3 regions of the Sphingomonas bisphenolicum genome follow, and region 3 is predicted to be linked to each of the others. Evidence: predicted binding sites of a transcription regulator. Region 3 holds the regulator's gene; each other region holds the start of a gene.
The links. Region 3 encodes LexA, which represses DNA repair genes until DNA is damaged. Its sites were predicted from a motif close to GTTCCNCNCTTGTTCT; they were not measured.
Positions count from the first base shown of each region.

Region 1: recA (recombinase RecA) is a predicted target of LexA. The motif match lies at 5,588-5,603, and genes of this name have one in related genera.
Region 2: rmuC (DNA recombination protein RmuC) is a predicted target of LexA. The motif match lies at 3,571-3,586, and genes of this name have one in related genera.

Region 1 covers NZ_AP018817.1:380,964-388,499, reverse strand. Annotated here, with positions in the region: gene smpB (SsrA-binding protein SmpB) at 1-374, shown strand, start outside; gene SBA_RS01855 (DUF2062 domain-containing protein) at 371-964, shown strand; gene SBA_RS01850 (hybrid sensor histidine kinase/response regulator) at 1,035-3,422, shown strand; gene SBA_RS01845 (hypothetical protein) at 3,451-3,852, opposite strand; gene SBA_RS01840 (hypothetical protein) at 3,845-4,966, opposite strand; gene SBA_RS01835 (hypothetical protein) at 5,036-5,167, shown strand; gene SBA_RS01830 (response regulator) at 5,200-5,556, shown strand; gene recA (recombinase RecA) at 5,676-6,749, shown strand; gene SBA_RS01820 (transglutaminase-like domain-containing protein) at 7,409-7,536, shown strand, end outside.
Region 2 covers NZ_AP018817.1:965,104-972,639, reverse strand. Annotated here, with positions in the region: gene SBA_RS04770 (aminotransferase) at 1-91, shown strand, start outside; gene SBA_RS04765 (hypothetical protein) at 46-558, opposite strand; gene SBA_RS04760 (SDR family NAD(P)-dependent oxidoreductase) at 648-1,442, opposite strand; gene SBA_RS04755 (alpha/beta fold hydrolase) at 1,532-2,362, opposite strand; gene SBA_RS04750 (GlxA family transcriptional regulator) at 2,492-3,475, shown strand; gene rmuC (DNA recombination protein RmuC) at 3,601-5,121, shown strand; gene SBA_RS04740 (nicotinate-nucleotide adenylyltransferase) at 5,424-6,053, shown strand; gene rsfS (ribosome silencing factor) at 6,138-6,455, shown strand; gene SBA_RS04730 (23S rRNA (pseudouridine(1915)-N(3))-methyltransferase RlmH) at 6,574-6,996, shown strand; gene SBA_RS04725 (murein hydrolase activator EnvC family protein) at 7,099-7,536, shown strand, end outside.
Region 3 covers NZ_AP018817.1:2,361,417-2,368,952, forward strand. Annotated here, with positions in the region: partial or broken gene SBA_RS11650 (ComEC/Rec2 family competence protein) at 1-921, shown strand, start outside; gene lexA (transcriptional repressor LexA) at 912-1,589, opposite strand; gene SBA_RS11660 (molybdopterin molybdotransferase MoeA) at 1,659-2,840, opposite strand; gene moaC (cyclic pyranopterin monophosphate synthase MoaC) at 2,837-3,310, opposite strand; gene trpC (indole-3-glycerol phosphate synthase TrpC) at 3,307-4,098, opposite strand; gene trpD (anthranilate phosphoribosyltransferase) at 4,095-5,087, opposite strand; gene SBA_RS11680 (anthranilate synthase component II) at 5,245-5,835, opposite strand; gene SBA_RS11685 (NRDE family protein) at 5,893-6,648, opposite strand; RNA gene ssrA (transfer-messenger RNA) at 6,688-7,040, shown strand; gene SBA_RS11695 (tetratricopeptide repeat protein) at 7,395-7,536, shown strand, end outside.

The DNA of each region.
Region 1 (7,536 bases), 1.8 Mb from region 3:
TGCAAGGCACGGAGGTGAAGGCGTTGCGCGGGGGCGAGGGCAATATCGCCGAAAGCTATGCCGAGGTGAAGGGCAACCAGGTGTTTCTGGTGAACAGCAACATCCCCGAATATAGCCATGGCAACCGCGAGAATCACGAGCCCAAGCGGCCGCGCAAGCTGTTGCTGCACGAGCGCGAGATCGAGAAGATGCACAGCGCCGTGTCGCGCAAGGGCATGACTTTGGTGCCGCTGATGATCTATTTCAACAGCACCGGCCGCGCCAAGATCGAGCTGGCGCTGGCCAAGGGCAAGCAGAATCACGACAAACGCGAGACGATCAAGGACCGCGACTGGAAGCGCGACCAGCAGCGCATCATGCGGGACAAGGGCTGATGAGCCGCCTGACCCGCTGGTGGCACGCCAATTGCCCGACCCGCGAATCGCTTGAACAGAGCCGCGTCCTGGCTCCCGTCGCCCATCGCGTGCTGGAACCCTCGCTCTGGCGCTTCACCCGCCGGTCGGTGCCGCGCGGCGTGGCGCTGGGCCTGTTCGTTGGCATCTTCCTGCTGATCCCCGGCGTGCAGATCGCCGGCGCGGCGTTGCTGGCGCTGCCGTTCCGCGCCAATATCCCGGTCGCCGCCGCGATGACCTTCCTCTCCAATCCCGCCACCACGCCGCTCATCCTGATGGCGTCGGTCTGGCTGGGCAACTGGATGCTGGGGCGCAGCGCCGATGCGACCGGCTTCATGGCTTTGGTCGATGGCCATGCATCGGTGAGCCAATGGACCACATGGCTCCTGTCCGAAGCGGCGCCCGCGATGCTGCTCGGCCTCTTCCTGATCTCGCTCGCCAGCGCCGTCATCGGCTATGTCATCGCAGACTGGTTCTGGCGCCGCCGCATGGGGCGGAAATGGCAGGCGCGCAAATTGAGGATTGGCAAGGTCCATCAAAGCGGCGCATTGGAGAAGGCCGCCGGCGTCTGATCGGCGGAACATTCAGGTCCAGTTTCGTATCAGAGGTGTCGGGTTGAAAAGAGGTGAAGAGGCCTGGCTGATGCAGCCGCGCTCGCGCTTGGCGCTGCCGCTGCTGATCCTTGCCGCCCTGGCCTCCGCCGCGCTCGTCCTCTACGCGGTGGGCAGCTGGCCGCTCGCCGCCGGTTTCGCCGCGACGATCCTGACCGCAGCAGCGCTGCTGACCTGGTATCAGCATCTCTATCCGCCCCAAATCTCGGACCGGGAAGCCACGCCCGACTGGACCGTGGCCCGCGCCGCGGCCGACGCATCCAGCATGGCCATCGCCGTCACCGACCGGGCTGGGCGGCTGGTCTGCGCCAGCGATCTGTTCGGCGAATGGTTTCCCGGCTACCCGACCCCGCCCGCCGTCACTGCCGACGCGGCGCTCAACGATGCTCTCTCCGCGGCCGCCCGCGCCGCCTGGCGCGACGGCGAGGCCAGGCATGAGGGCGTGGCGCAGGGCGCGCTGCGCCTCGACGTCGATGTCGCCCGCACCGGCCGGTCGGAAGATTATCTGCTCTGGCGCTTCTCGCCGGTGCGCCAGCCCAGCGCGCTGGACGACGTCAATCGCTTCCTCACCGGGGAAGCGGGCCGCCAGCTCGGCGAAGCAGGCATCATGGCGGTGCTGATCGGCGGGGAGGGGCGCATCCGCGCCGCCAATGGCGCCTTCCTGCTGCGCGCCGCCGGGCGGATCGACGCCAATATCGGCGGCCGCGACTTCGCCGCCCATATGCGGGTGGATGACAAGGGGCGACTGTTTCTGGCGCGCGAGGAGCAGGGCGGCCTGCCGCTGCGCCTGCTCCAGGTACCCTTGAAGCGCGCCGCCCAGCCCAACGGATCGCAGGCGTCGATGCAGGACGGGCCGATGCTGCTGCTGCTGCTGATCGACGAACCGGCGGGCGGTGGCGGCACCTCCGCGCTCTCCTATATCGAAACCCTGCTGTCGCTGCTGCCCTTCGGCCTCGCCATGGCCGACCGGGACGGGCGCGTCCTGTTCGTCAACAACGCCTTCGCGCGGGTCGCGGGCCTCAAGTCCGGCGACAAGCCCAGCTATCCCGGCGACCTCGTCGTGCGGGAGGATCAGGCGGCGGTCGCCGACGCGGTGCGCCGCTTCGCCGTCGGCCCGCAAATGTCGGGCGACATCGCGGTGCGGATGCGCGACACGCCCGACGATCCGATCGCGCTCAGCCTGGCCGGCGTGCGCGGCCTGGGCGAAGCGGCGGTGCTGCTCAGCCTCAAGGACAATAGCGAGGAATCCAAGCTCAAGCGCCAGGTCGCGCAGGCGACCAAGATGCAGGCGATCGGCCAGCTCGCCGGCGGCGTCGCGCATGATTTCAACAATATCCTGACCGCGATCATCGGCCATTGCGACCTGATGCTGATGCGCCATACGCCGGGCGACAGCGATTATGACGATATCCAGCAGGTGAAGTCGAACAGCAATCGCGCCGCGGGCCTGACCCGCCAGCTGCTCGCCTTCTCGCGCCAACAGACCTTGCGCCCGCAGATATTGCAACTCCCCGACATCGTCGCCGACGTCTCCAATCTGCTGAAGCGCCTGCTCGGCGAAAATGTGAAGCTGGACGTGACCCACGGCCGCAATCTGGGCGCGATCCGCGCAGATCCGGGCCAGTTGGAACAGGTGATCGTCAATCTGGCGGTCAACGCCCGCGACGCCATGCCCGAAGGCGGCACCGTCAATATCCAGACCTATGCCGTCCCCGCGATCAAGGTGCGCGAAATGCGCCAGCAGATTTTGCCGGTGGGCGACTATACCGCGCTGCGCGTGTCGGACACCGGGCTCGGCATCCCGCCGGACATCCTCGCGAAGATTTTCGAACCCTTTTTCACCACCAAGGAACTGGGCAAGGGCACGGGCCTTGGCCTCTCCACCGTCTACGGCATCGTCAAACAGTCGGGCGGCTATATCTTCGCCGAATCCGAACTGGGCCGCGGCGCGAGCTTCGTCATCTACCTGCCGGTCTATGCCGGCGCCGACGCCGAACAGCCGGCCCCGGTGAAGGCGCCCGCGCCGCGGCCCGAAACCTGGGGCACCGGCACCGTGCTGCTGGTGGAGGATGAGGATATGGTCCGCGCCGTCGCCGAACGGGCGCTGACGCGGCAGGGCTATAAGGTGCTGACCGCCAATGACGGCGAACAGGGTCTGGAGGTGCTGGGCGGCCCGGAGAAGATCGACCTCCTCATCTCCGACGTCGTCATGCCCAATATGGATGGCCCCGCTATGGTCGCCCAGGCCCGCCGCGCCTATCCCGACCTGCCGGTGCTGTTCATGTCGGGCTATGCCGAGGAACAGCTGCGCAAATCGATCGACATCGCCCATGTCGCCTTCCTGCCCAAGCCCTTCTCGGTCAGCCAGCTGGCGGAGGCCGCGCGCGACGCGCTGGCGATGCGGCCGACGGCCAAGTGATCGAGGGACTGACGACGCGACCTCTGGATCAGTCGCCGGAAACGTCGCCGTCATCGTCCTTCCGCTTCGCAGCCACGCGGCGCGATCGTGTTGCCTGGATCAGCTTTTCGATCTCGAACAATAAAGCCCGGCCCTCATCGGTCTTTCCGTTGTCATCGTTGGGGTCGTCGGCGAACAGGGTCTTCGCCCGCGCGGCGAGTGCGATCAGTTGGGCATAGCGGTCGTCGCCGAGTTTCTTGCGCACTTTCCCGAACCCCTCGGTCAGCGCATGAAATTCGGTGTCGATGTTTTGATCGTGGAAAACCCCGGTTGCGTCGATAAAGGTGGGGGCACCTAAGATCATAGATCCCAGCATATCATAAATTTCGCTAAGTGAATCTGGAATATAGGGATTGGTTTTACGATAAGAGCTAACAAAATATTCAATCATTTTTTGTCTCCGATCGTGTTATAACATAGCTACTATTTAATCCGACCTGACGAGGGCGAATGATAATAACATGACTGGGCTTGAAATCTGTATTGAAAAAACCTCTTACTTGTGCATTTTTCAAGGTTTTTTGCGTTAAAGTCACATCATAGGCAATGTCTCCGATGCGTGCATCCGGCAACCGGAAGGTCAGTTCGCTTCCTGAAGTGTCATTTTCTCTTCTATTTACGCGTACGGGCCCTTTTCCGGCCGATTCAATACCATACCGACTGAACTGCTTGCGCAGATCGAACCGTACTCTTCGATCAATGAAATTGCCGAGAGCTTCCCGTTCTGACAGTCGAATGGTTAATTTACCAGCGCGTAGCAACTTGATGCCATCTGCATAAGCCCTATCGACTCGTTGCTGTATGAATCGCAAAATCTCTACTTGCAGCGGCCTCACTTCTTGTCTCATGCGCAGAAAGGCTACGGCCCGATCAAAGCGGAGTGTGTTCAACTGGTTGATCTGGCCTTCCAAGGTCTGCGGGAAACCCAGGCTATCGAAACGATATTCAGGATCGAGAGCCCGGACCTGATTGATCAACTGATTTGACCAGTCCCGCGTCATTTGGGCGGTCAATTCTTGTGCTGGGCCGGTGATATCGAGAAGAGTGTCAGCCAACGCTATGATTGCGCCTCCCGGCCGACCCTCAAGATTGGGAACCGCCTGCTGCAACGTCATGGGATCGTGGAAGGCGCTGGCATTGCTGCCGCGTGAGGCTCTGGGAGCGCGAGATGCTGCTATTATGGAAGCGCTATGCTCGCCCGGCCGATACAGGGCATCCTGCAATGTCGCCTGACGTCCGGCCGCATTGCTGACCGTCAAGCCTTTCCCCGTCGATGCAGTATTCGTCAATGCTGGACGCGCGTTTCGCAGGGCGTGTTGCCGTCCATGCGAGACGATCACCCTATTGAGCGAACGTGGCCCGCCCGGTGCGAAGGTAAATTGTCCGTTCCGTGGATCGTGATAGGGGTTGAACTTCAGTTCAACGTCATCGCGCTGTGCAGCAATCGGCCAGCGGCCAGTTCGCAACCAGGTGGAAAATCCGAGCCGATAGGTCTCCGATTCCATCTCCATTGTCTCACCCCGAGTTGTTATCGCGGTGAGAACATATCAGCAACATTTTCCAACAAGTCAAGCATGACCGGCTTTGTCGATGGAGCGACGATTTTGGAAGCCATTTGCATAGCGCCGGACATTGGGCGGCTCTGGGTGAAAAGCACAATCTCGGTCAAGGTGAATATGCTGGGCAAGTCGGCGGTGATCGGTTAGCGAGTCGGCTGGATTAGCGAGGATCGCACAGCATGTCGGACGCCAAAAGCATATTGATCGTCGAGGATGAAGCGATGATCGGCATGATGTTGGAGGATTATCTCGACGCTTTGGGTTACCGGCTCCACGCCGTGGCGGCATCGGTCGACGAAGCCTGCGCCCATGCGCGCGAGGGCGGGTTCGACGCGGCGCTGGTCGACTGCAATCTCCAGGGCGAAAAAAGCTGGCCCGTGGCCGATATCCTGGCCGAACGGGGCGTGCCTTTCATCTTCGCGACCGGCGGCATGGCCGACGACCTGCCATCGGGCCATGCCGATCGGCCGACGCTCGCCAAGCCCTTCACCATCGGCGCGGTCGAGCGCGCCCTGGGCAAGATATTGGCCGAGTGAAGGCCTTTCGAGAGCGGGATAGGAAATTTCCGTTCCCCTCTTGTTCTTGAAGAACAAACGGGATACATCATCGTCCAGCGCACGGAACCTTTGCGTTCCGCTTGACAGAGGACTGGCCGATGACCGCAATGCTCTCCCTCATCGATTCCAAGAAGAACGGGACAATGGACAGACAGAAAGCATTGGACGCGGCGCTCGCGCAGATCGACCGCGCCTTCGGCAAGGGCTCGGCTATGAAGCTGGGCAGCCGCGAGAAGCTGGAGATCGAGGCGATTTCGACCGGCTCGCTCGGCCTCGACATCGCGCTCGGTATCGGCGGCCTGCCCAAGGGGCGCATCATCGAGATTTACGGCCCGGAAAGCTCGGGCAAGACCACGCTGGCGCTCCACGCCATCGCCGAAGCGCAGAAGGCGGGCGGCACCGCGGCCTTTGTGGATGCGGAACATGCGCTCGATCCGGGCTATGCCAAGAAACTGGGCGTCGATATCGACGAACTGATCGTGTCGCAGCCGGATACCGGCGAACAGGCGCTGGAAATCGTCGATACGCTGGTGCGCTCCAATGCGATCGACATATTGGTGATCGACTCCGTCGCGGCGCTGGTTCCCCGTGCGGAAATCGAGGGCGAGATGGGCGACAGCCATGTCGGCCTGCAGGCGCGCCTCATGTCCCAGGCGCTGCGCAAGCTCACCGGCTCGATCTCGCGGTCCAAATGCATGGTGATCTTCATCAACCAGGTGCGCATGAAGATCGGCGTGATGTACGGTAACCCGGAAACCACGACCGGCGGCAATGCGCTCAAATTCTATGCGTCGGTCCGCCTCGACATCCGTCGCACCGGCCAGATCAAGGATCGCGACGATATCGTCGGCAACGCGACCCGCGTGAAGGTGGTCAAGAACAAGGTCGCCCCGCCCTTCAAGCAGGTCGAATTCGACATCATGTATGGCGAAGGCATCTCGAAGATCGGCGAAATTCTCGACCTCGGCGTCAAGGCCGGGATCGTCGAGAAGTCGGGCGCCTGGTTTTCCTACGACTCGATCCGCATCGGTCAGGGACGTGAAAATTCCAAGACTTTTCTCAAGGAACATCCCGAACTGGCGGACAAGCTGGAAAAGGCGATCCGCGGGAAGACCGAAGAAGTCGCAGAAAAGATGATCACCGGACCCGATGCGGAGGATGATGGCGAATAAGCCCTGAAACAGCCCCCGGCCGGATCAGCCGGGGGGCGGTTCATCGGCTCTCGCCCGCCTTGCGCATCACGCTCTGAAAAGGCCCGTCGCGTCCCCGCGCGACGGGCCTTTTACCGTGTACCGAACGTAGGAAGGGCGGGCGCCGACTTTCCGACAGGATCGGGGTAGCGTAGCGAAAGAACAGGATAAGCGGGAAATATGCGTAGTTGAGCCGGCAAAACGCCCGCGATCGTCCGCCGCGGACCCTCCGATCCCTTCGTGCAGTCGCTGTCTGCATTCTTGCCGTTTCTGATCGCCTGATGTCCTGCCACAGGCCGATCGATATTCGGGCGATGACGCGTGGAACATGCTGGTTTTCGTGACCCGGAGTCCTGCATATTAAACTTATCTGGGCAGCGGCGGCGCGGGAAATCGCCTGTGCAGGCTGCCGGGCTGAATATCGATCGGCCTTCGTCCGCGTCACCGCAGACCCGGCGGAACATAAAGCGTGGGCAGGCTTTTCAGCCCATGCCCGCCACCATACAGACCCACCAAGCCCGCCTCCTTCCGGCTATCCATCCGGCCGCCGCCTATGGCCCCTTGCTAACCCCTTGCAGCCTCCCGATGCTGGGTCAGGCGCGCCGATTCGACCCGTCCCCTCTCACACTGGAACCCATCCCATGCGCGTCGCCATCGAAGCGATCCTCGACTATGACTTCGCCGAACCGACCGACGTACTGCTAGCGGTCGAGGCGGCGGCGCTGCCCGACCAGCGGGTCGTCACCCAGTCGCATATCATCGACAATGC
Region 2 (7,536 bases), 1.4 Mb from region 3:
CCATCTGGTCCGCCTCTGCTTTTCCAAGACGGACCGGACGTTGGATCAGGCGATAGAACGGCTCGCCGCCTTCCGCGCGACGCTTGGCTGACGGACGATCGCCGCGCCCAGGATCAGCATCGCGACCAGCAGCAGCCCCTGCGTCGCCAGAAAGGGCGGTTCCGTCCCGGTCGGCGCGAAGGCATGGAGCCAGGGCATCTTCAGGAAGCTCTGCACCACCAGCACGAACAGGTTGAGCCACAGGGCCGCGGTCGCGCTCACCGCGTAGACGACCCGCGCCCGGCCGCGCAGCCTGAGACCATATAGCACCACCAAAGCGACGATCAGCACCAGGGTCGAGACGATCCCGACCCCGATCGCCGGGGTGAAGCCGCGAAAGGGAAAGAGGAAGCCGGTCAGGCTGGTCAGCAGGGTGGTGGCGAGGAAAAGCGCCTGAATGCGAGGCAGGAACCGCCCCTTCGCCTGCGCCAGCAGGGCGGCAAGTCCGGCAAGGATGCCGATCAGGCTGATCGCGACATGCAGGACGATGAAAGCGGGAATGGAAAGACCGAGGATCATGATATGTCTCCTAGATTCCAACATCCGTTCGTTTCGAGCGACGTCGGGAAACGGTTCTCGACACGCTCGAACCGAACGGAAGATGAGGCTCAGGCGCGATACCGCCCCGCCGCATCCTTGCGCGACAGGTTCGGCCGCAACGTCCCCCGCGCGGCCAGATAGGCGTCGAGATCGCCCCGCTCCGGCAGCGCCGGGATGGTGATCGGCTCGCCCATGTCCAACCCGGCCAGCGCGGCGTCGACCATCACCTCGACATCCATCACCTCGACATCCATCACCATCTCGGCCGGGATTCCCGCGATCTGTTCGGCGGTCCAGATCGCCGTCCGGGTGATCCCGGGCAACACCGCCTGCACCTTCACCCCCTTGGCCCCCAGTTCGACCTGCAACGCTTCTGTAAAGGCCAGCACATAGGCCTTGGTCGCGGGATAGACCGCCGTGAAGCCGTCGGGCATCAGCGCCGTGACCGACGTGATGTTGATCAGCGTCCCTGCCCCGTTGGCCGCCAGCCGCGGCGCGATCGCGCGCGACAGCCGCGTCACCGCCAATATGTTGAGGTCGATCATCCCGGTCAGATAGGCCGGGTCCGTCTCGACGAAGCTCTGTTCGCCCGCAATCCCGGCATTGTTCACCAGCCCGGTGACGGCGTCATCGTCCCGCAGCCGCGCTTCGATCCGGGCGAGGTCGTCGGCCTTGGCGAGATCGGCGGCGATCACTTCGACGTCGACGCCGGTCTGGGCGCGCAGGCTGGCGGCCAGCGCCTCCAGCTTCCCCACCCGTCGCGCGACGAGGATCAGGTTCGCGCCGCGCTTGGCGAAGCGATCGGCATAGACCGCGCCGATGCCGTCCGACGCGCCGGTGATGAGAATGGTTTCGTTGGTCATGGGAAGTCTCCTTTGAGTCCATCCCGTTCGGTTCGCGCGACGTCGAGAAACGGTTCTCGACACGCTCGAACCGAACGGTGTCGGACATGTCAGCCGTTGATGAAATCGAGCAGGTCGGCGTTGAACCGATCCTGATGCGTGACCGTCAATCCATGATCGGCCCCCTCATACACTTTTAGCACCGCTTGCGTAACGATCTTGACGGTGGAGAGGGCGGCCGCACCGATCGGCACGATCTGGTCGTCGTCGCCGTGCAGCACCAAAGTCGGCACATCGACCTTCGCCAGGTCGGCATGGAAATCGCTTTCGGAAAAGGCGCGGATGCTGTCGAGCTGGCCCTTCAGTCCGCCCATCATCCCCTGCCGCACGAAATCGTCACGGATGCCGTCGGAAATCACCGCGCCTTTCCGATTATAGCCGTAAAAGGGGATGGTCAGATCCTGGAAAAACTGGCTGCGATTGTCGAACGTCCCCTTGCGGATGCCGTCGAATATCTCGATCGGCAGCCCGCCCGGATTGGCTTCGGTCTTCAGCATCAGCGGCGGCACCGCGCCGATCAGCGCCAGTTTGGCGACTCGCGCCGTGCCATGGCGCCCGACATAGCGGGTGACTTCGCCTCCCCCGGTCGAATGGCCGACCAGTATGACCTCATGCAGATCCAGCGCCTCGATCAGTTCGGCCAGATCGTCGGCATATTGGTCCATATTGTTGTTCGCCCAGACCTGATCCGACCGGCCATGGCTGCGGCGGTCATGGGCGATGGTGCGAAAGCCCCGATCGGCGAAATAGACCATCTGCGCGTCCCAGGCGTCGGCGCTCAGCGGCCAGCCATGGGAAAAGACGATCGGCTGGCCGTCGCGCGGCCCCCAGTCCTTGTGGAAGATGCGGGTGCCGTCCTTGGTGGTGACGAAATTGCTCATGATGAAATCCCTTCTCTGTCTTAGAAGAGCGTTCTCACGCCCTGTGCTTGCAGAATTAGGGAAGTTGGACGAGGATCGGGATTGGCGGTCCCGACATTAAGCGGGCCGATTCCGACAAAGGCGGCACTCATGGACGCGATGCAGCCCCCCAGGGCAGAAATCGGGATTCTCCTCTACCGCGACTGCCAGCAGGCGATGGTCCATGGCATGACCGACCTGATCGCCATCGCCGGACAATTTTCACAGCAGCATGGCGGCCCCGCCTTGCGCGTCAGCCATTGGCACATGCAGGCTGACGGCGGATGCGCCCGCGTGCATGATACGCATGAAGCCCTGGCCGGTACGCCCGACATCTGGCTCGTCCCCGGACGCTTGACCGGCATACCCGATGCCGTTGAGGCCGCACCCTATGCCCGCTGGCTGCTCGATCGCCACGCCGCCGGCGCGACCCTCGCCTCCAATTGCGGCGGCGCCTTCCTGCTTGCGGCGACCGGCCTCCTCAGTGGCCGCGCGGCGACGACGCACTGGTGGTTCGCCGATTCGTTTCGCGCCCGCTTCCCCGATGTGAAGCTGGACTGCGACCGCATCGTGATCGACGATGGCGACATCATCACCGCGGGCGGCCTGATGGCCTGGACCGACCTCGGCCTGCGGCTGGTCGACCGCCTGCTCGGCCCGACGGTGATGCTCGACACCGCCAAATTCCTGCTGATCGACAGCGCCGGGCGCGAACAGAAGCATTTTGCGCGCTTCATGCCGCGCATGACCCATGGCGACGAACCGATTTTGAAGGCGCAGCACTGGCTCGCCGCGCGGGAAGCCAAAGCCGTCAGCGTCGGCGACATGGCGGCGCAGGTCGGTATGGAGGAACGCACCTTCCAGCGCCGTTTCAAGGCGGCGACCGCCATGACGCCGATCGAATATGTCCAGCATCTGCGCGTCGCAAAGGCGCGCGAACATCTGGAGTTTACGAAGCGCACGATCGACCAGATCGCCTGGAGCGTCGGTTATGAAGACGCCGCCGCCTTCCGCAAGCTGTTTCATCGCCTCGTCGGCCTGTCGCCCGGCGACTATCGCGCCCGCTTCGCGGCGCCAAGCGCGCAGGCGGCCTGAATTTTCAATAGTTAGCTAACTATCTAAATTCGACATGGCGTTTCTACTGTCGCACTCGCCGTCTCACACTTGCAGCGTCCGTCCCGGCCCGCTAGGTTCCCGTTTCGTTCCAAACAAGGATTATCATGGACAGCCTGGCCGCCCTCTTCATTCTCGTCGCCCTGCTGATCGGCCTTGCGGTCGGCTGGCTGCTCAAGGACAAGGCGCTTGCCCCGCTGGCCGCCGAGAAGGCGGAACTGCGTGACAAGCTGGACCTCGCCACCAGCCAGCGCAACGGCGCCATCGCCGAACTGGCGGTGGAGCAGGAGCGCGTCCATCAGTCCGCGACCCACATCGCCCGGCTCGAAACCGCCCAACTGGCCGCCGACCAGCGGCTCGAAGCCCTGCAGGCCGCCGCCGCCCAGCGTATCGAGTCCATCCAGGCCGAACGCGAAGCCGCGCTGCGCGAACTGGCCGGATTGAAGTCCGATACACAGGCCCGCACCCAGGCCTTCGAGCAGCAGATCGCTGCGCTCCGGGACGCCAAGGAACAGCTCTCCGCCCAGTTCAGCGAAATCGGCGGCAAGTTGCTCGAATCCGCCCAGACCCAGTTCCTGACCCGCGCCGACCAGCGTTTCGCCCAAGCGAACGAGAAGAGCGAGGCCCAGCTCAAGACCCTGCTCAATCCGGTCGAAACCACGCTCAAACGCTATGAGGAGGGCCTCGCCCGCGTCGAAAAGGACCGGGTCGGCAGCTATGCCGAACTGCGCGAGGCGGTGCAGCAGGTGCATCTGGGCCAGGGCCAGGTGCGCGAGGAAACCGCCAAGCTGGTCAACGCGCTGCGCGCCGCGCCCAAGACCCGGGGCCGCTGGGGCGAACAGCAGTTCAAGAACCTCATCGAGACCGCCGGTCTCTCTCCCTTCGTCGATTTCAGGGAAGAAGTATCGGTCGCGGTCGAAGCCAATGGCTCTGAAACCCGGATGCGGCCCGACTTCGTCATCAATCTGCCCGGCGACCAGCAGATGGTGGTCGATGTCAAATGCTCGCTGGTCGCCTATCTCAACGCCGTCGACCAGGTCGATCCGGCGCTGCGCGACGCCCATATGCTCGACCATGCCCGCGCCATGCGCACCCATGCCGACGCGCTGGGGCGCAAGGCCTATTGGGAGCAGTTCGACAAGGCCCCCGACTTCGTCATCATGTATGTCCCCGGCGACAATTTCGTCACCGCCGCGCTGGAAGCGGACATGGACCTGTGGGAACGCGCGGCCAAGAATCGCGTCATCATCTGCGGTCCCGCCACCTTCCTCCCCCTCGCCCGCACGCTGGCGGGTCATTGGCGCCAGGCCAAGATGCAGGAACAGGCGCAGCAGGTCGGCCAGCTCGGCAAGGAGCTGTATGAGCGCCTGGCCGTCGCCGCGACCCACCTGAAGCGCCTCGGCTCCGGCCTCAATAGCGCCGTCTCGAACTACAACAGCTTCATCGGCAGCTTCGAAAGCCGCGTCCTGTCCACCGGCCGCAAGTTCCGCGACCTCGACATCGAAACCGGCGGCAAGGAGATCGAGGCGATGGAGCCGCTCGACGTGCTGGCCCGCGACGCCCAGACCGACGAGGCGCGAGCCTTGCCGGCGGCGGAATGCATTAAAACAGGAACAAGCATGGCCTGACCGCGTCTCTTCTTCATGAGCGGCAACAAATCACAGGATTTGACAGAGTCGCGGGTCGGAGAGTGCCATGTGGAAAGCCATCACCCTGCGCCGTCCATTGCGGCGGCGCGAAGACAAAGCGCCAGACGTAACGACGTCGCGCGCGCCCCCGTCCAGACAGGATCATCCCTTTGCCGATCTGATGGCGAAACTGGACAAGATTCCCTATCGGCGGACCCGGAAACCGGCTTTCGGGGGCCGCTGACGCCGCCCGGCCGATAGGCCCCATTGCCGCCCCGCCTTCAGGCTGGCATGGCGGGGGCATGACACGCATCGGCCTGCTTGGCGGCTCCTTCAACCCGGCCCATGGCGGGCACCGCGCCATCTCGCTCTTCGCGAAGGACGCGCTGGACCTGGACGAAATCTGGTGGCTGGTATCCCCCGGCAATCCGCTCAAGCCCGCCAAAGGCATGGCCCCGCTCCCGGCCCGCCTCGCCCACGCCCGCATCGTCGCTCGCCGCGCCCCGATTCGCGCGACCGCGATCGAGCGGCATCTGCGCACCCGCTACACGATCGACACGCTGCGCGCGCTCACCCGCCGCTACCCCAAAAACCGCTTCATCTGGCTGATGGGCGCGGATAATCTGGCCCAATTCGGCCGATGGCGCGACTGGCGCGGCATCGCCCGGCAAATGCCCATTGCTGTTATCGCCCGTCCGGGCTATGATGACGCCGCCCGTGGCTCTGTGGCCATGAGCTGGCTGCGGCGCTTCGTCCGGTCCGCGCGCCAGAGTGCAGACTGGACGAATTGGAGACCACCGGCGCTCGTGCTATTGCGCTTTCGCCCTGATCCAAGATCGGCGACCCTGCTGCGGCAGGCGGACCCCCTCTGGCATCGCGAATATGAAGCAACGTGTGTGCGCGATCCGCTCACGCGTCGGTACGTCATCTAGATTGGAGTTTCATTGTCTAACCTCGCCTCTGCCAACGATACCGCGCTCGGCGCGCAATCCGTGGCCGCCCTGCACGCCCTCGTCATGCAGTCTCTCGACGACGACCAGGCCCAGGAAACCATCTCCATCCCGCTGGAAGGCAAGAGCAGCATCGCCGATTATATGGTGATCGCCAGCGGCCGTTCGTCGCGTCAGGTCGCCGCGATCGCCCAGCATCTGGCCGAGAAGATCAAGAAGGAAACGGGCCGCTCCGCGCGGGTCGAGGGACTTCCGGTCGCCGACTGGGTGCTGATCGACGCTGGCGACGTGATCGTCCATCTGTTCAAGCCGGAAGTGCGCAGCTTCTACAATCTGGAACGGATGTGGGGCTTCGTCGACGCGCCGGTCGCGGGCAACGCCTGACCTCTGCATTCCGTTCGTCCTGAGTAGCCGCTGAGCGAAGTCGAAGCGGCGTATCGAAGGATTGCGCGGGTGCTTCGATATGGGGCTTCGCCTCTACTCAACACGAACGGAGTAGGGTGTGCTCCTCCACATCATCGCGCGCGGCAAGATCGGGCGCTCGCCCGAAGCCGATCTGGTCGACCGCTACGTCAAGCGGCTGACCATGCCGCACAAAATCACCGAAATGCCCGACCGCGGCGGCAAGCTGCCCCCGGTCGCACCCGGCACCGTCACGGTCATGCTGGACGAAAAGGGCAAGCAGCTCGGCTCGCTCGATTTCGCCCGCCGGATCGAGGGCTGGCGCGACGCGGGCACGCGCGAATGTCGATTCCTGATCGGCGCGGCGGACGGATTCGACGATGCGGAACGAGCCAATGCCGACCTGCTGATCGCCTTCGGCGCCATGACCTGGCCGCATATGATGGCCCGCGCGATGCTGGCTGAACAATTGTGGCGCGCCTGCTCGATCCTTGCGGGCCACCCCTATCACCGCGAGGGTTAGCCGCCCTTTCGACCATGCTCGACACGCCCTGCGCTTATGCCTAGTCAGGAACGATACGGGTCGGGGCATCGGGTGAAGCGCAATCTCCTCATCGCAAGCATAATGGCGGGCCTGATGGCCCTGGCCGCCACGCGCCTGCCCGCCGCAGACGACCGCGCGATCATCCTGTCCGGCACCGCCGGCACGACGCTGGCGCAGGAGCAGCAGGCGCTCAAAAACGCCCGCCGCCAGTCGGACGAGGCCCGCGACCGCTCCGCCCGGCTGGAACAGCAGGCCGGGCTGGCCCGCGACGAGGCCGAACAGGCGCGCCGCCGCGCCGCCGCGCTCGCCGCCCGCATCCAGCAGGCGGAGGCCGACATTCAGGCGGCGCAGGCCCGGATCGCCATCATCGCCCGGATGCAGCGCGCGCAGGCCGCGCGTCTCGCCGCCAGGCAGGAACCCGTCGTCCGCCTGACGGCCGCGCTCCAGATGATGGCCCGCCGTCCGCTGGCGCTGGCGCTGGTCCAGCCCGGATCGGTCGGCGACGCGGTCCATATGCGC
Region 3 (7,536 bases):
CGTCGGATTGCACGCGGCCTGGCGGTTACGCTGGCGACTGGCATCGCTGTCGAACTGGTGCTGATGCCGATCGCGCTGTTCCATTTTCACAAGGCGGGGCTGCTCGGCGCCTTCGCCAATCTGATCGCGATTCCGCTCACCACCTTCGTCGTCATGCCGCTGGAGGCGCTGGCGCTCGTGCTGGATGTCGCGGGCTTGGGCGCGCCTTTCTGGTGGTTGACGCAGCAGGCGCTGAACCTGTTGCTGTTACTGGCCCATGGCGTGGCGGCCAGTCCGATGGCGACATTGCTGGCGCCGACGATGGGCATGGGGCTATTCGGTATCACGGTCGTCGGGCTGCTCTGGTGCCTGTTGTGGCGGACGGGGTGGCGATGGCTGGGACTTGCGCCGGTGCTGATCGGCGTGGCGGTCACCTTTACCGCCGCGCCGCCCGATATCCTGATTACCGGCGACGGGCGGCATGTCGCCGTGCGGACGGGAAAGGGCATGGCGATATTGCGCGATCGGGCGGGGGATTATGTGCGGGACGTGCTGTCGGAAAGTGCAGGTTATGACGGCGAACTGGCGGCGATCGCGGATTTGCCGGACGCACGCTGTTCGCGCGATCTGTGCGCTGTCGGCGTGAAGGACGGCAATGGCCGTAGCTGGCGGCTGCTCTTCACCCGCAGCACAGTGCTGATCGAACGGTCCGACTTCGCCCGCGATTGCGCCGCGGCGGACATCGTCGTCAGCGATCGGGGGCTACCGCGCTGGTGCCATCCGCGCTGGATGAAGATCGACCGCCGGTTGCTGGCACGGACCGGCGGCCTGTCCATCACCCTGGCGAAGGGCGAAGTTCACACCGTCCATCGAGTCGGCGACGCACATCCCTGGATCGTTCGCCCACCCCGTGGATCAGGACGACCCAAATCTCAATTATAGCGGCGCAGCAGCCCTGCCAGCTTGCCCTGGATGCGGACCTGCCGCGGGTCGTAAATCTGCGGTTCATAAGCGGAATTGGCCGGATCGAGCCGGACGCGGCTGCCTTCGCGGCGGAAATATTTGAGCGTGGCTTCCGCTTCGTCGATCAACGCCACGACGATCTGGCCTTCGCGCGCGACGTCGGTGCGCTGGATCAGGGCGAAGTCACCGTCGAGAATGCCCGCCTCCATCATCGAATCGCCCGACACTTCCAGCGCATAATGGTCGCCCGCACCCAACAGCGCGGCCGGCACGGAGAGCATGGTCTGCCCCTCCATCGCCTCGATCGGCACGCCGGCCGCGATCCGGCCGTGCATCGGGATTTCGATCACGTCATTGGCGGCGATCGGAACAGGCGCCGCGACCTTGGGTTTGAGCGCAACGACTGGCGCGGGCACCGGCGCACGATGCATCGCGTCGGGCAGCTTCAGCACTTCCAGCGCACGGGCGCGATTGGGCAGGCGGCGGATGAACCCGCGCTCCTCCAGGGCATTGATAAGCCGGTGGATGCCGGACTTGGACCGCAGGTCCAGCGCGTCCTTCATTTCCTCGAACGAGGGCGAAACGCCGCCTTCGTCCAATCGGGTCTGAATGAAGCTCAGCAATTCCTGCTGCTTGGGCGTCAACATCGCGGTCCTCCGTGGAACGTATGAGGAACGCATAGGAAACAGATGAAGGTTAGTCAAGCACCGAACATGTCAGGGCAGCGGCAGGATCACCACCCGATCGCCCGGTGCGGCCGGTGGCGATCCGGCCGGGCGCAGGATCAGGCAGTCGGCTTTCGCCATGGCGGCGGTGGCGGCGCTGTCCTGCGACGTCACCGACACGATGCCGTCCTGCCCGCGCCATGCGCGGAGATAATCGTCGCGATCGCCGGTGGCCGGGAGAGGAGAGGCGAGTGGCGCGTCGCTCATGGGCGGAAACGGATCGCGCGCGCCGCCCAGATGCCGGACCAGCGGGAGCAGGAACAGCGTCGCCGTGACGAAAGCCGAAACGGGATTGCCCGGAAGGCCCAGGAACAGCGTATCGCCGATGCGACCGGCCATCAGCGGTTTGCCCGGCCGCATTTTGATCTTCCAGAAATCGAGCGCACCGCCCGCCTTGATGAAGGCGGGCCGCACCAGATCATGGTCGCCGACGGAGGCGCCCCCGGTCGAGACAATGATGTCCGCCGTCCGCGCCCGATCGAGCGCGGACGCCATGGCGTCGAGATCGTCCGGTACGATGCCGAGGTCGATGACGTCGCAGGGCAGGGCGGCGAGCAGGGCGGCAAGCATCGGCGCGTTGGAGGAAGGCAGGAAACCCGGCGGCGTCGGGGCGCCGGGCGGCACCAGTTCATTGCCGGTGGAGAGCAAAGCGACCGTCGGCCGCTCACCCACCGGCACGGCGCCATGACCGCCCAGCACCGCCAGCGCGATCTGCGCCGGACCGAGGCGGCTGCCTGCCTCCAGCAACAGGGCGTCCTGCGCGAAGTCGGAGGCGGCGCTACGGACATGGCGGCCGGCGGGCAGCGGATCGGCGCTGGCGGTCAGCCGATCGCCGTCGCGGGCCGCATTTTCCTGGATCAATATGGCGTCGGCACCGGGCGGCAGCGGTGCGCCGGTGAAGATGCGGCTGGCCTCGCCGGGCGGCAAGAGCGGAAGGTTAGCCGTTCCGGCTGCGCTTTCGCCGGTGACGCGCCAGGGACCGGGCGCCTCCGCCGCGCGCACGGCATAGCCGTCCATCGCCGAAAGGTCGGTCCAGGGCTGGTTGCGCAGCGCCGCCAGATCCTGCGCCAGCCAGCGGCCGACGGCGGCGGTTATCGGCACGGTTTCGGTCGCCAGTCGCGGGGCGAGCGCGAACAGGCGCGCCTGCGCTTGGGCCACCGGCAGCAGACTCATGGCGTGCGCCGCCAGTCGCCGGATTTGCCGCCGGTCTTGGCGATCAGGCAGACGCCGCCGATTATCATGGACTTATCCAGCGCCTTGGCCATGTCGTAGACGGTAAGCAGCGCGACGGAGGCCGCGGTCAGCGCCTCCATCTCCACGCCGGTTTGGCCGGCTGTGCGGGCGGTGGCGGTCACGGTGACGCCGCTGTCGTCAAGGGAGAAATCGACTGTCACGGCGCTCAGCGCGATCGGGTGGCAGAGCGGGATAAGGTCGGCGGTGCGCTTGGCGGCCATGATGCCCGCCACGCGCGCCACGGCGAGCACGTCGCCCTTTTTCACCAGGCCGTCGGCGATGGCTCTGGCTGCCGTCACGCTCATGTCGATCCGGCCGGAGGCTATGGCCTCGCGTGCCGTGACCGCCTTGGCCCCGACATCGACCATCCGGGCCGCGCCGTCGTCGTCCAGATGGGTGAGTCCGGTCATGCGCCCGTCAGCAGATTGTGCGTCGCCGCCTCGACATCGGCCTGGCGCATCAGCGTTTCACCGACCAGGAAGCAGCGCACGCCATGATCGGCCATGGCGACGAGATCGGCATGGCCGGTCAGGCCGCTTTCTGCGACAAAGGTGCAGCCTTCGGGCGCCTTGCCCACCAGTTCATAGGTGCGAGCGAAATCGACGCTGAAATCGCGCAGGTCGCGATTGTTCACGCCGATCAGGCGCGAGCGGAGCTTCAGTGCGCGTTCCAGTTCGGCTTCGTCATGCACCTCGATCAGGGCGTCCATGCCGAGGCCCAGGGCGGCGTCTTCTATTTCCTGCATCTGGCCATCGTCCAGCGCGGCGACGATGATGAGGATCGCGTCGGCGCCGAGCGACCGGCTTTCCAGCACCTGCCAGGGATCGACCAGGAAATCCTTGCGCAACACCGGCACCGCGCAGGCCGATCGGGCGGCCATCAGATAATCGTCATGACCCTGAAAATAGGGTTCGTCGGTCAGGACGGAGAGGCAGGCGGCGCCACCGGCCGCATAGGCCCGCGCATGGGCGGGCGGATCGAAATCGGCGCGGATCAGCCCTTTGGAGGGACTGGCCTTCTTCACTTCCGCGATCAGGCCGAAACCCGTGCGGGCGGCATTGTCCAGCGCCTGGCGGAAGCCGCGCGGGGGCGTCTGCTCGCTGGCGCGGGCGTGGAGCGCCGACACGCTGGTCGCGGCCCGGCGGCGGGCGACGTCTTCACGTTTGAAATCGCAGATTTCGATCAGCTTGTTGGTCATGTATAGGCAATCCAGCAATTGAGGAGCGCGTTGGCAAGGCCGCGGTCGATGGTTTCGGCGGCCTCCTCCACGCCTTCGCGCAGATCGGGGACGGCGTCGGCGACGACAAGCGCCGCGGCCGCGTTGAGCAGCACGGCGTCGCGATAGGCGCCCGGTTCGCCTTGCAGCAGGGCACGGAGCGCAGCGGCGTTATGGGCGGCATCGCCGCCACGGATCGCCTCGACCGGCTGGGTGGAAAGGCCCAGTTCGGCGGCGGTCAGGCGGTGCATGGCGACGAGGTCATGGCCCTTCACTTCCGCCATGTCGTTGCCGCTGGCGAGCGAGAGTTCATCCAGTCCTTCGTCGCCGGAGATGATCATGGCATGATCGACGCCCAGGTCGGCAAGCGCCTGCGCATAGATGGGGACATAGGCCGGCCGAGCGATGCCGATGAGCTGGCGTCGAACCCTGGCCGGATTGGCGAGCGGCCCCATCAGGTTGAAGATGGTGCGTTCGCCGATCGCCTTGCGGATCGGGCCGAGCCGCTTGAGCGCGGGATGATAATTCTGGGCGAAGAGGAAGCAGATGCCGAGATCGGCCAGCGTCGCTTCGGCGGTGGCGGCGGCCCGATCGAGGTCGAGGCCCAGCGCCTCCAGCGTATCGGCCGCGCCAGCCTTGGAAGAGGCGGCGCGGTTGCCATGTTTGGCGACGGGCACGCCCGCCGCCGCGACAACGAGCGAGACGGCTGTGGAGACGTTCAGCGTATGATGGCCGTCGCCGCCGGTGCCGCAGACGTCGATCGCGCCGTCGGGCGCGCCGACCGTTATCATGCGCGCCCGCATGGCGCGGGCGGCGGCGGCGATCTCCACCGCGCTTTCGCCCCGGCGCGCCATGGTGACGAGGAAGGCGGCAATGTCCGCTTCGGGAAGGTCGGCGTCGAACAGCAGGTCGAAGGCCTGGGCTGCGGCGTCGGGTGCGAGCGGTAGGGAAGGATCGGGCAGGCGTGTCATCGCCCCTGCCTTAGTCGGCGGGAGGGCGCGGAGTCGAGAGGGCGTGCGTGCCTAGCTTCGCACTTTTCCCGCAGATTTTGAAATTGCGTTTCCTATTATGGCAACATTCGAAAAGCGATCCGCCTATGATAAACCGATCGCCGCCGATAGGAAGGGGTCAGGCCGCTTCGCGCTGACGCACAGGGATGCCTGCAATCTCCATGAAATTGGCCAGCATGTCATGGCCATGTTCGGTGGCGATGCTTTCGGGATGGAACTGCACCGAATGGATCGGCAGGGTCGCGTGGCGGAAGCCCATGACCGATCCGTCTTCGCTGGTCGCGTTCACCACCAGGCTGTCGGGAATATCCTCCACGATCAGCGAGTGATAGCGGGTCGCGGTGAAGGGCGAGGGCAGACCTGCGAACAGGCCGGTGCCGTCATGGGTGACGGGCGAGGTCTTGCCGTGCATCAGCCCGCCGCGCACCACCTTGCCGCCGAAATGCTGGCCGATCGACTGGTGACCCAGGCACACGCCCAGCAGCGGCGCGCCCGCGTCGGCGCAGGCCGCGACGAGGTCCAGGCTGACGCCTGCTTCATTGGGGGTGCAGGGACCGGGCGAAAGCAGGAATGCCTTTGCGCCGCTGGACAGGGCCTGGCCCGCCGAAATGGCGTCGTTGCGGACGACCTCCACCTGCGCGCCCAGTTCCATCAGATAATGGACCAGGTTCCAGGTGAAGCTGTCATAATTGTCGATGACGAGGATCATGGGCAGAACCTTAGCGCGGGATGAGGGCGGGGGGAAGTGGGGAGGGACGGTTAGCCATCACCAGCGGAAGCCGAGCCGGGTTTCGCCCGTATCGCCGCCGTCGCGGTCGAAGCGGCGTTCCACGATCTGGCCCCGACCGTCGCGATCGACGGCGATGACGGTGCTGCAGCGCGTGCCATAGAGCGGGTTGCGGATGAAGATGGGGGAGGCGGCGGCTTCGTCGGGAGCGTCTGAGGGCGTGGCGGGGGCGATGCCGGCGTCGGGCAGGTTTTTCCGGCGCAGTGCCTCGAACAGGGCGGCCGGGTCATCGGCATCTTCGGTCAGCCAACCGAGCAGGGCGGTTTTGAGCGCCAGCGTCTTGGGCCATGGCGCGTCGAGCGCGCCGTTGGACAGGCCGTACAGGCCCGGCGTCAGCCGCGTGCGCAGCGGTTGCGGACGATTGGTGAGAAAATCGGCGCGATCGGCTTCGACCAGAATCAGGTTGAACGGGTTGAAATCCTCCAGCCGCGCCTGTGCGACATCGACATAGGCGCCGTCGCCCGCCAGCAGGTCCGTCACGAGCGCGCCGCGGGAGGCGCGGTCCGGCTGCGGGCCGCCATAGCCGCGCAAATTGGTGACGATCGCGGTCCGGCCCGCTTCCGATACGCCAAGCCATGTGCCGCCCGATTGCAGGTCGCGCCCGGCGATCAGGCCCTTGCGGTCGCCCCAGCGGGCGAGCGGGGCGGCGGGGCGCGCATGATATTCATCGCGATTGCCGATCAGGATGAGGCGCCAGCGCGGATGCGCCGCCCAGGCCATGGCCATGATGCACATGGGGCCGATGTATCGTCCCGGCCGCATCCCGCAAGTCCATGACTTGAAAAACCCGTCGCGTGGGGCCATATGGGTCGCGCCGGGTTCGCCCGGCTATGGTGATAAATTGTGTCGTATAATAGATGCAGCGGACCCGGGGGCAGTACCCGGCGGTTCCACCAGAAGGCCCGATGGCTTAACGCTTTGGGGTTTCCTGACGGGGCCGAACTAGGATCGACGTGTGTTCAAAGGCGATATTTTTACCCGGCCCGTGTAAGCCGTTAAACTGTGCAAAACTCACAAGTGCCAACGATAACGAAGCACTCGCCATTGCAGCGTAACTGAGGGCCTCACGGCCTGACGTTACTCTAAAATAGCGCGGTTGAACCCACCGGGCAACAGAAGGGAATTCAGCGGCCCCCGGAGGCGCCGGGCAACAGAAGCCTCCGGACCTTTCCACGATCGTCATGGCATATGCGATGCGCATTCCGCATCGTCCGACAGGAGTCGCTGTGGCGGATGCCCGCGATGATGGGCAAGCGGCGTCCGCCGCGTGCGAGCGATTGTATGATGTCGATGATTCGAATCATCTTCAATCTGCGACGATTTTCGATTACGCTTTTATGACAGTCTTGCGTAAAATTCATAAATTATTGATATTAAAGCAAAGAAAATAGTTTTTGCTGGTTCGATGCGCCCTTGTCCTGATGTCATCTAAATGAAATACTTCTGGCTATAGTAAGAGGTTTTTTCTGGAGGCATGAGAGATGAAGAAGGTCGCTGTAATCATGGGTCTGGCGCTGGCGGCGATGACGCCGAACATGGCCCAGGCGGCGGCCGAAGGGCAGGACGTCGTGGTCGTGGGTGGTCCCGAAGGCAGCCTGGCCGCCAAGGCGCTGGCCAGCGGCC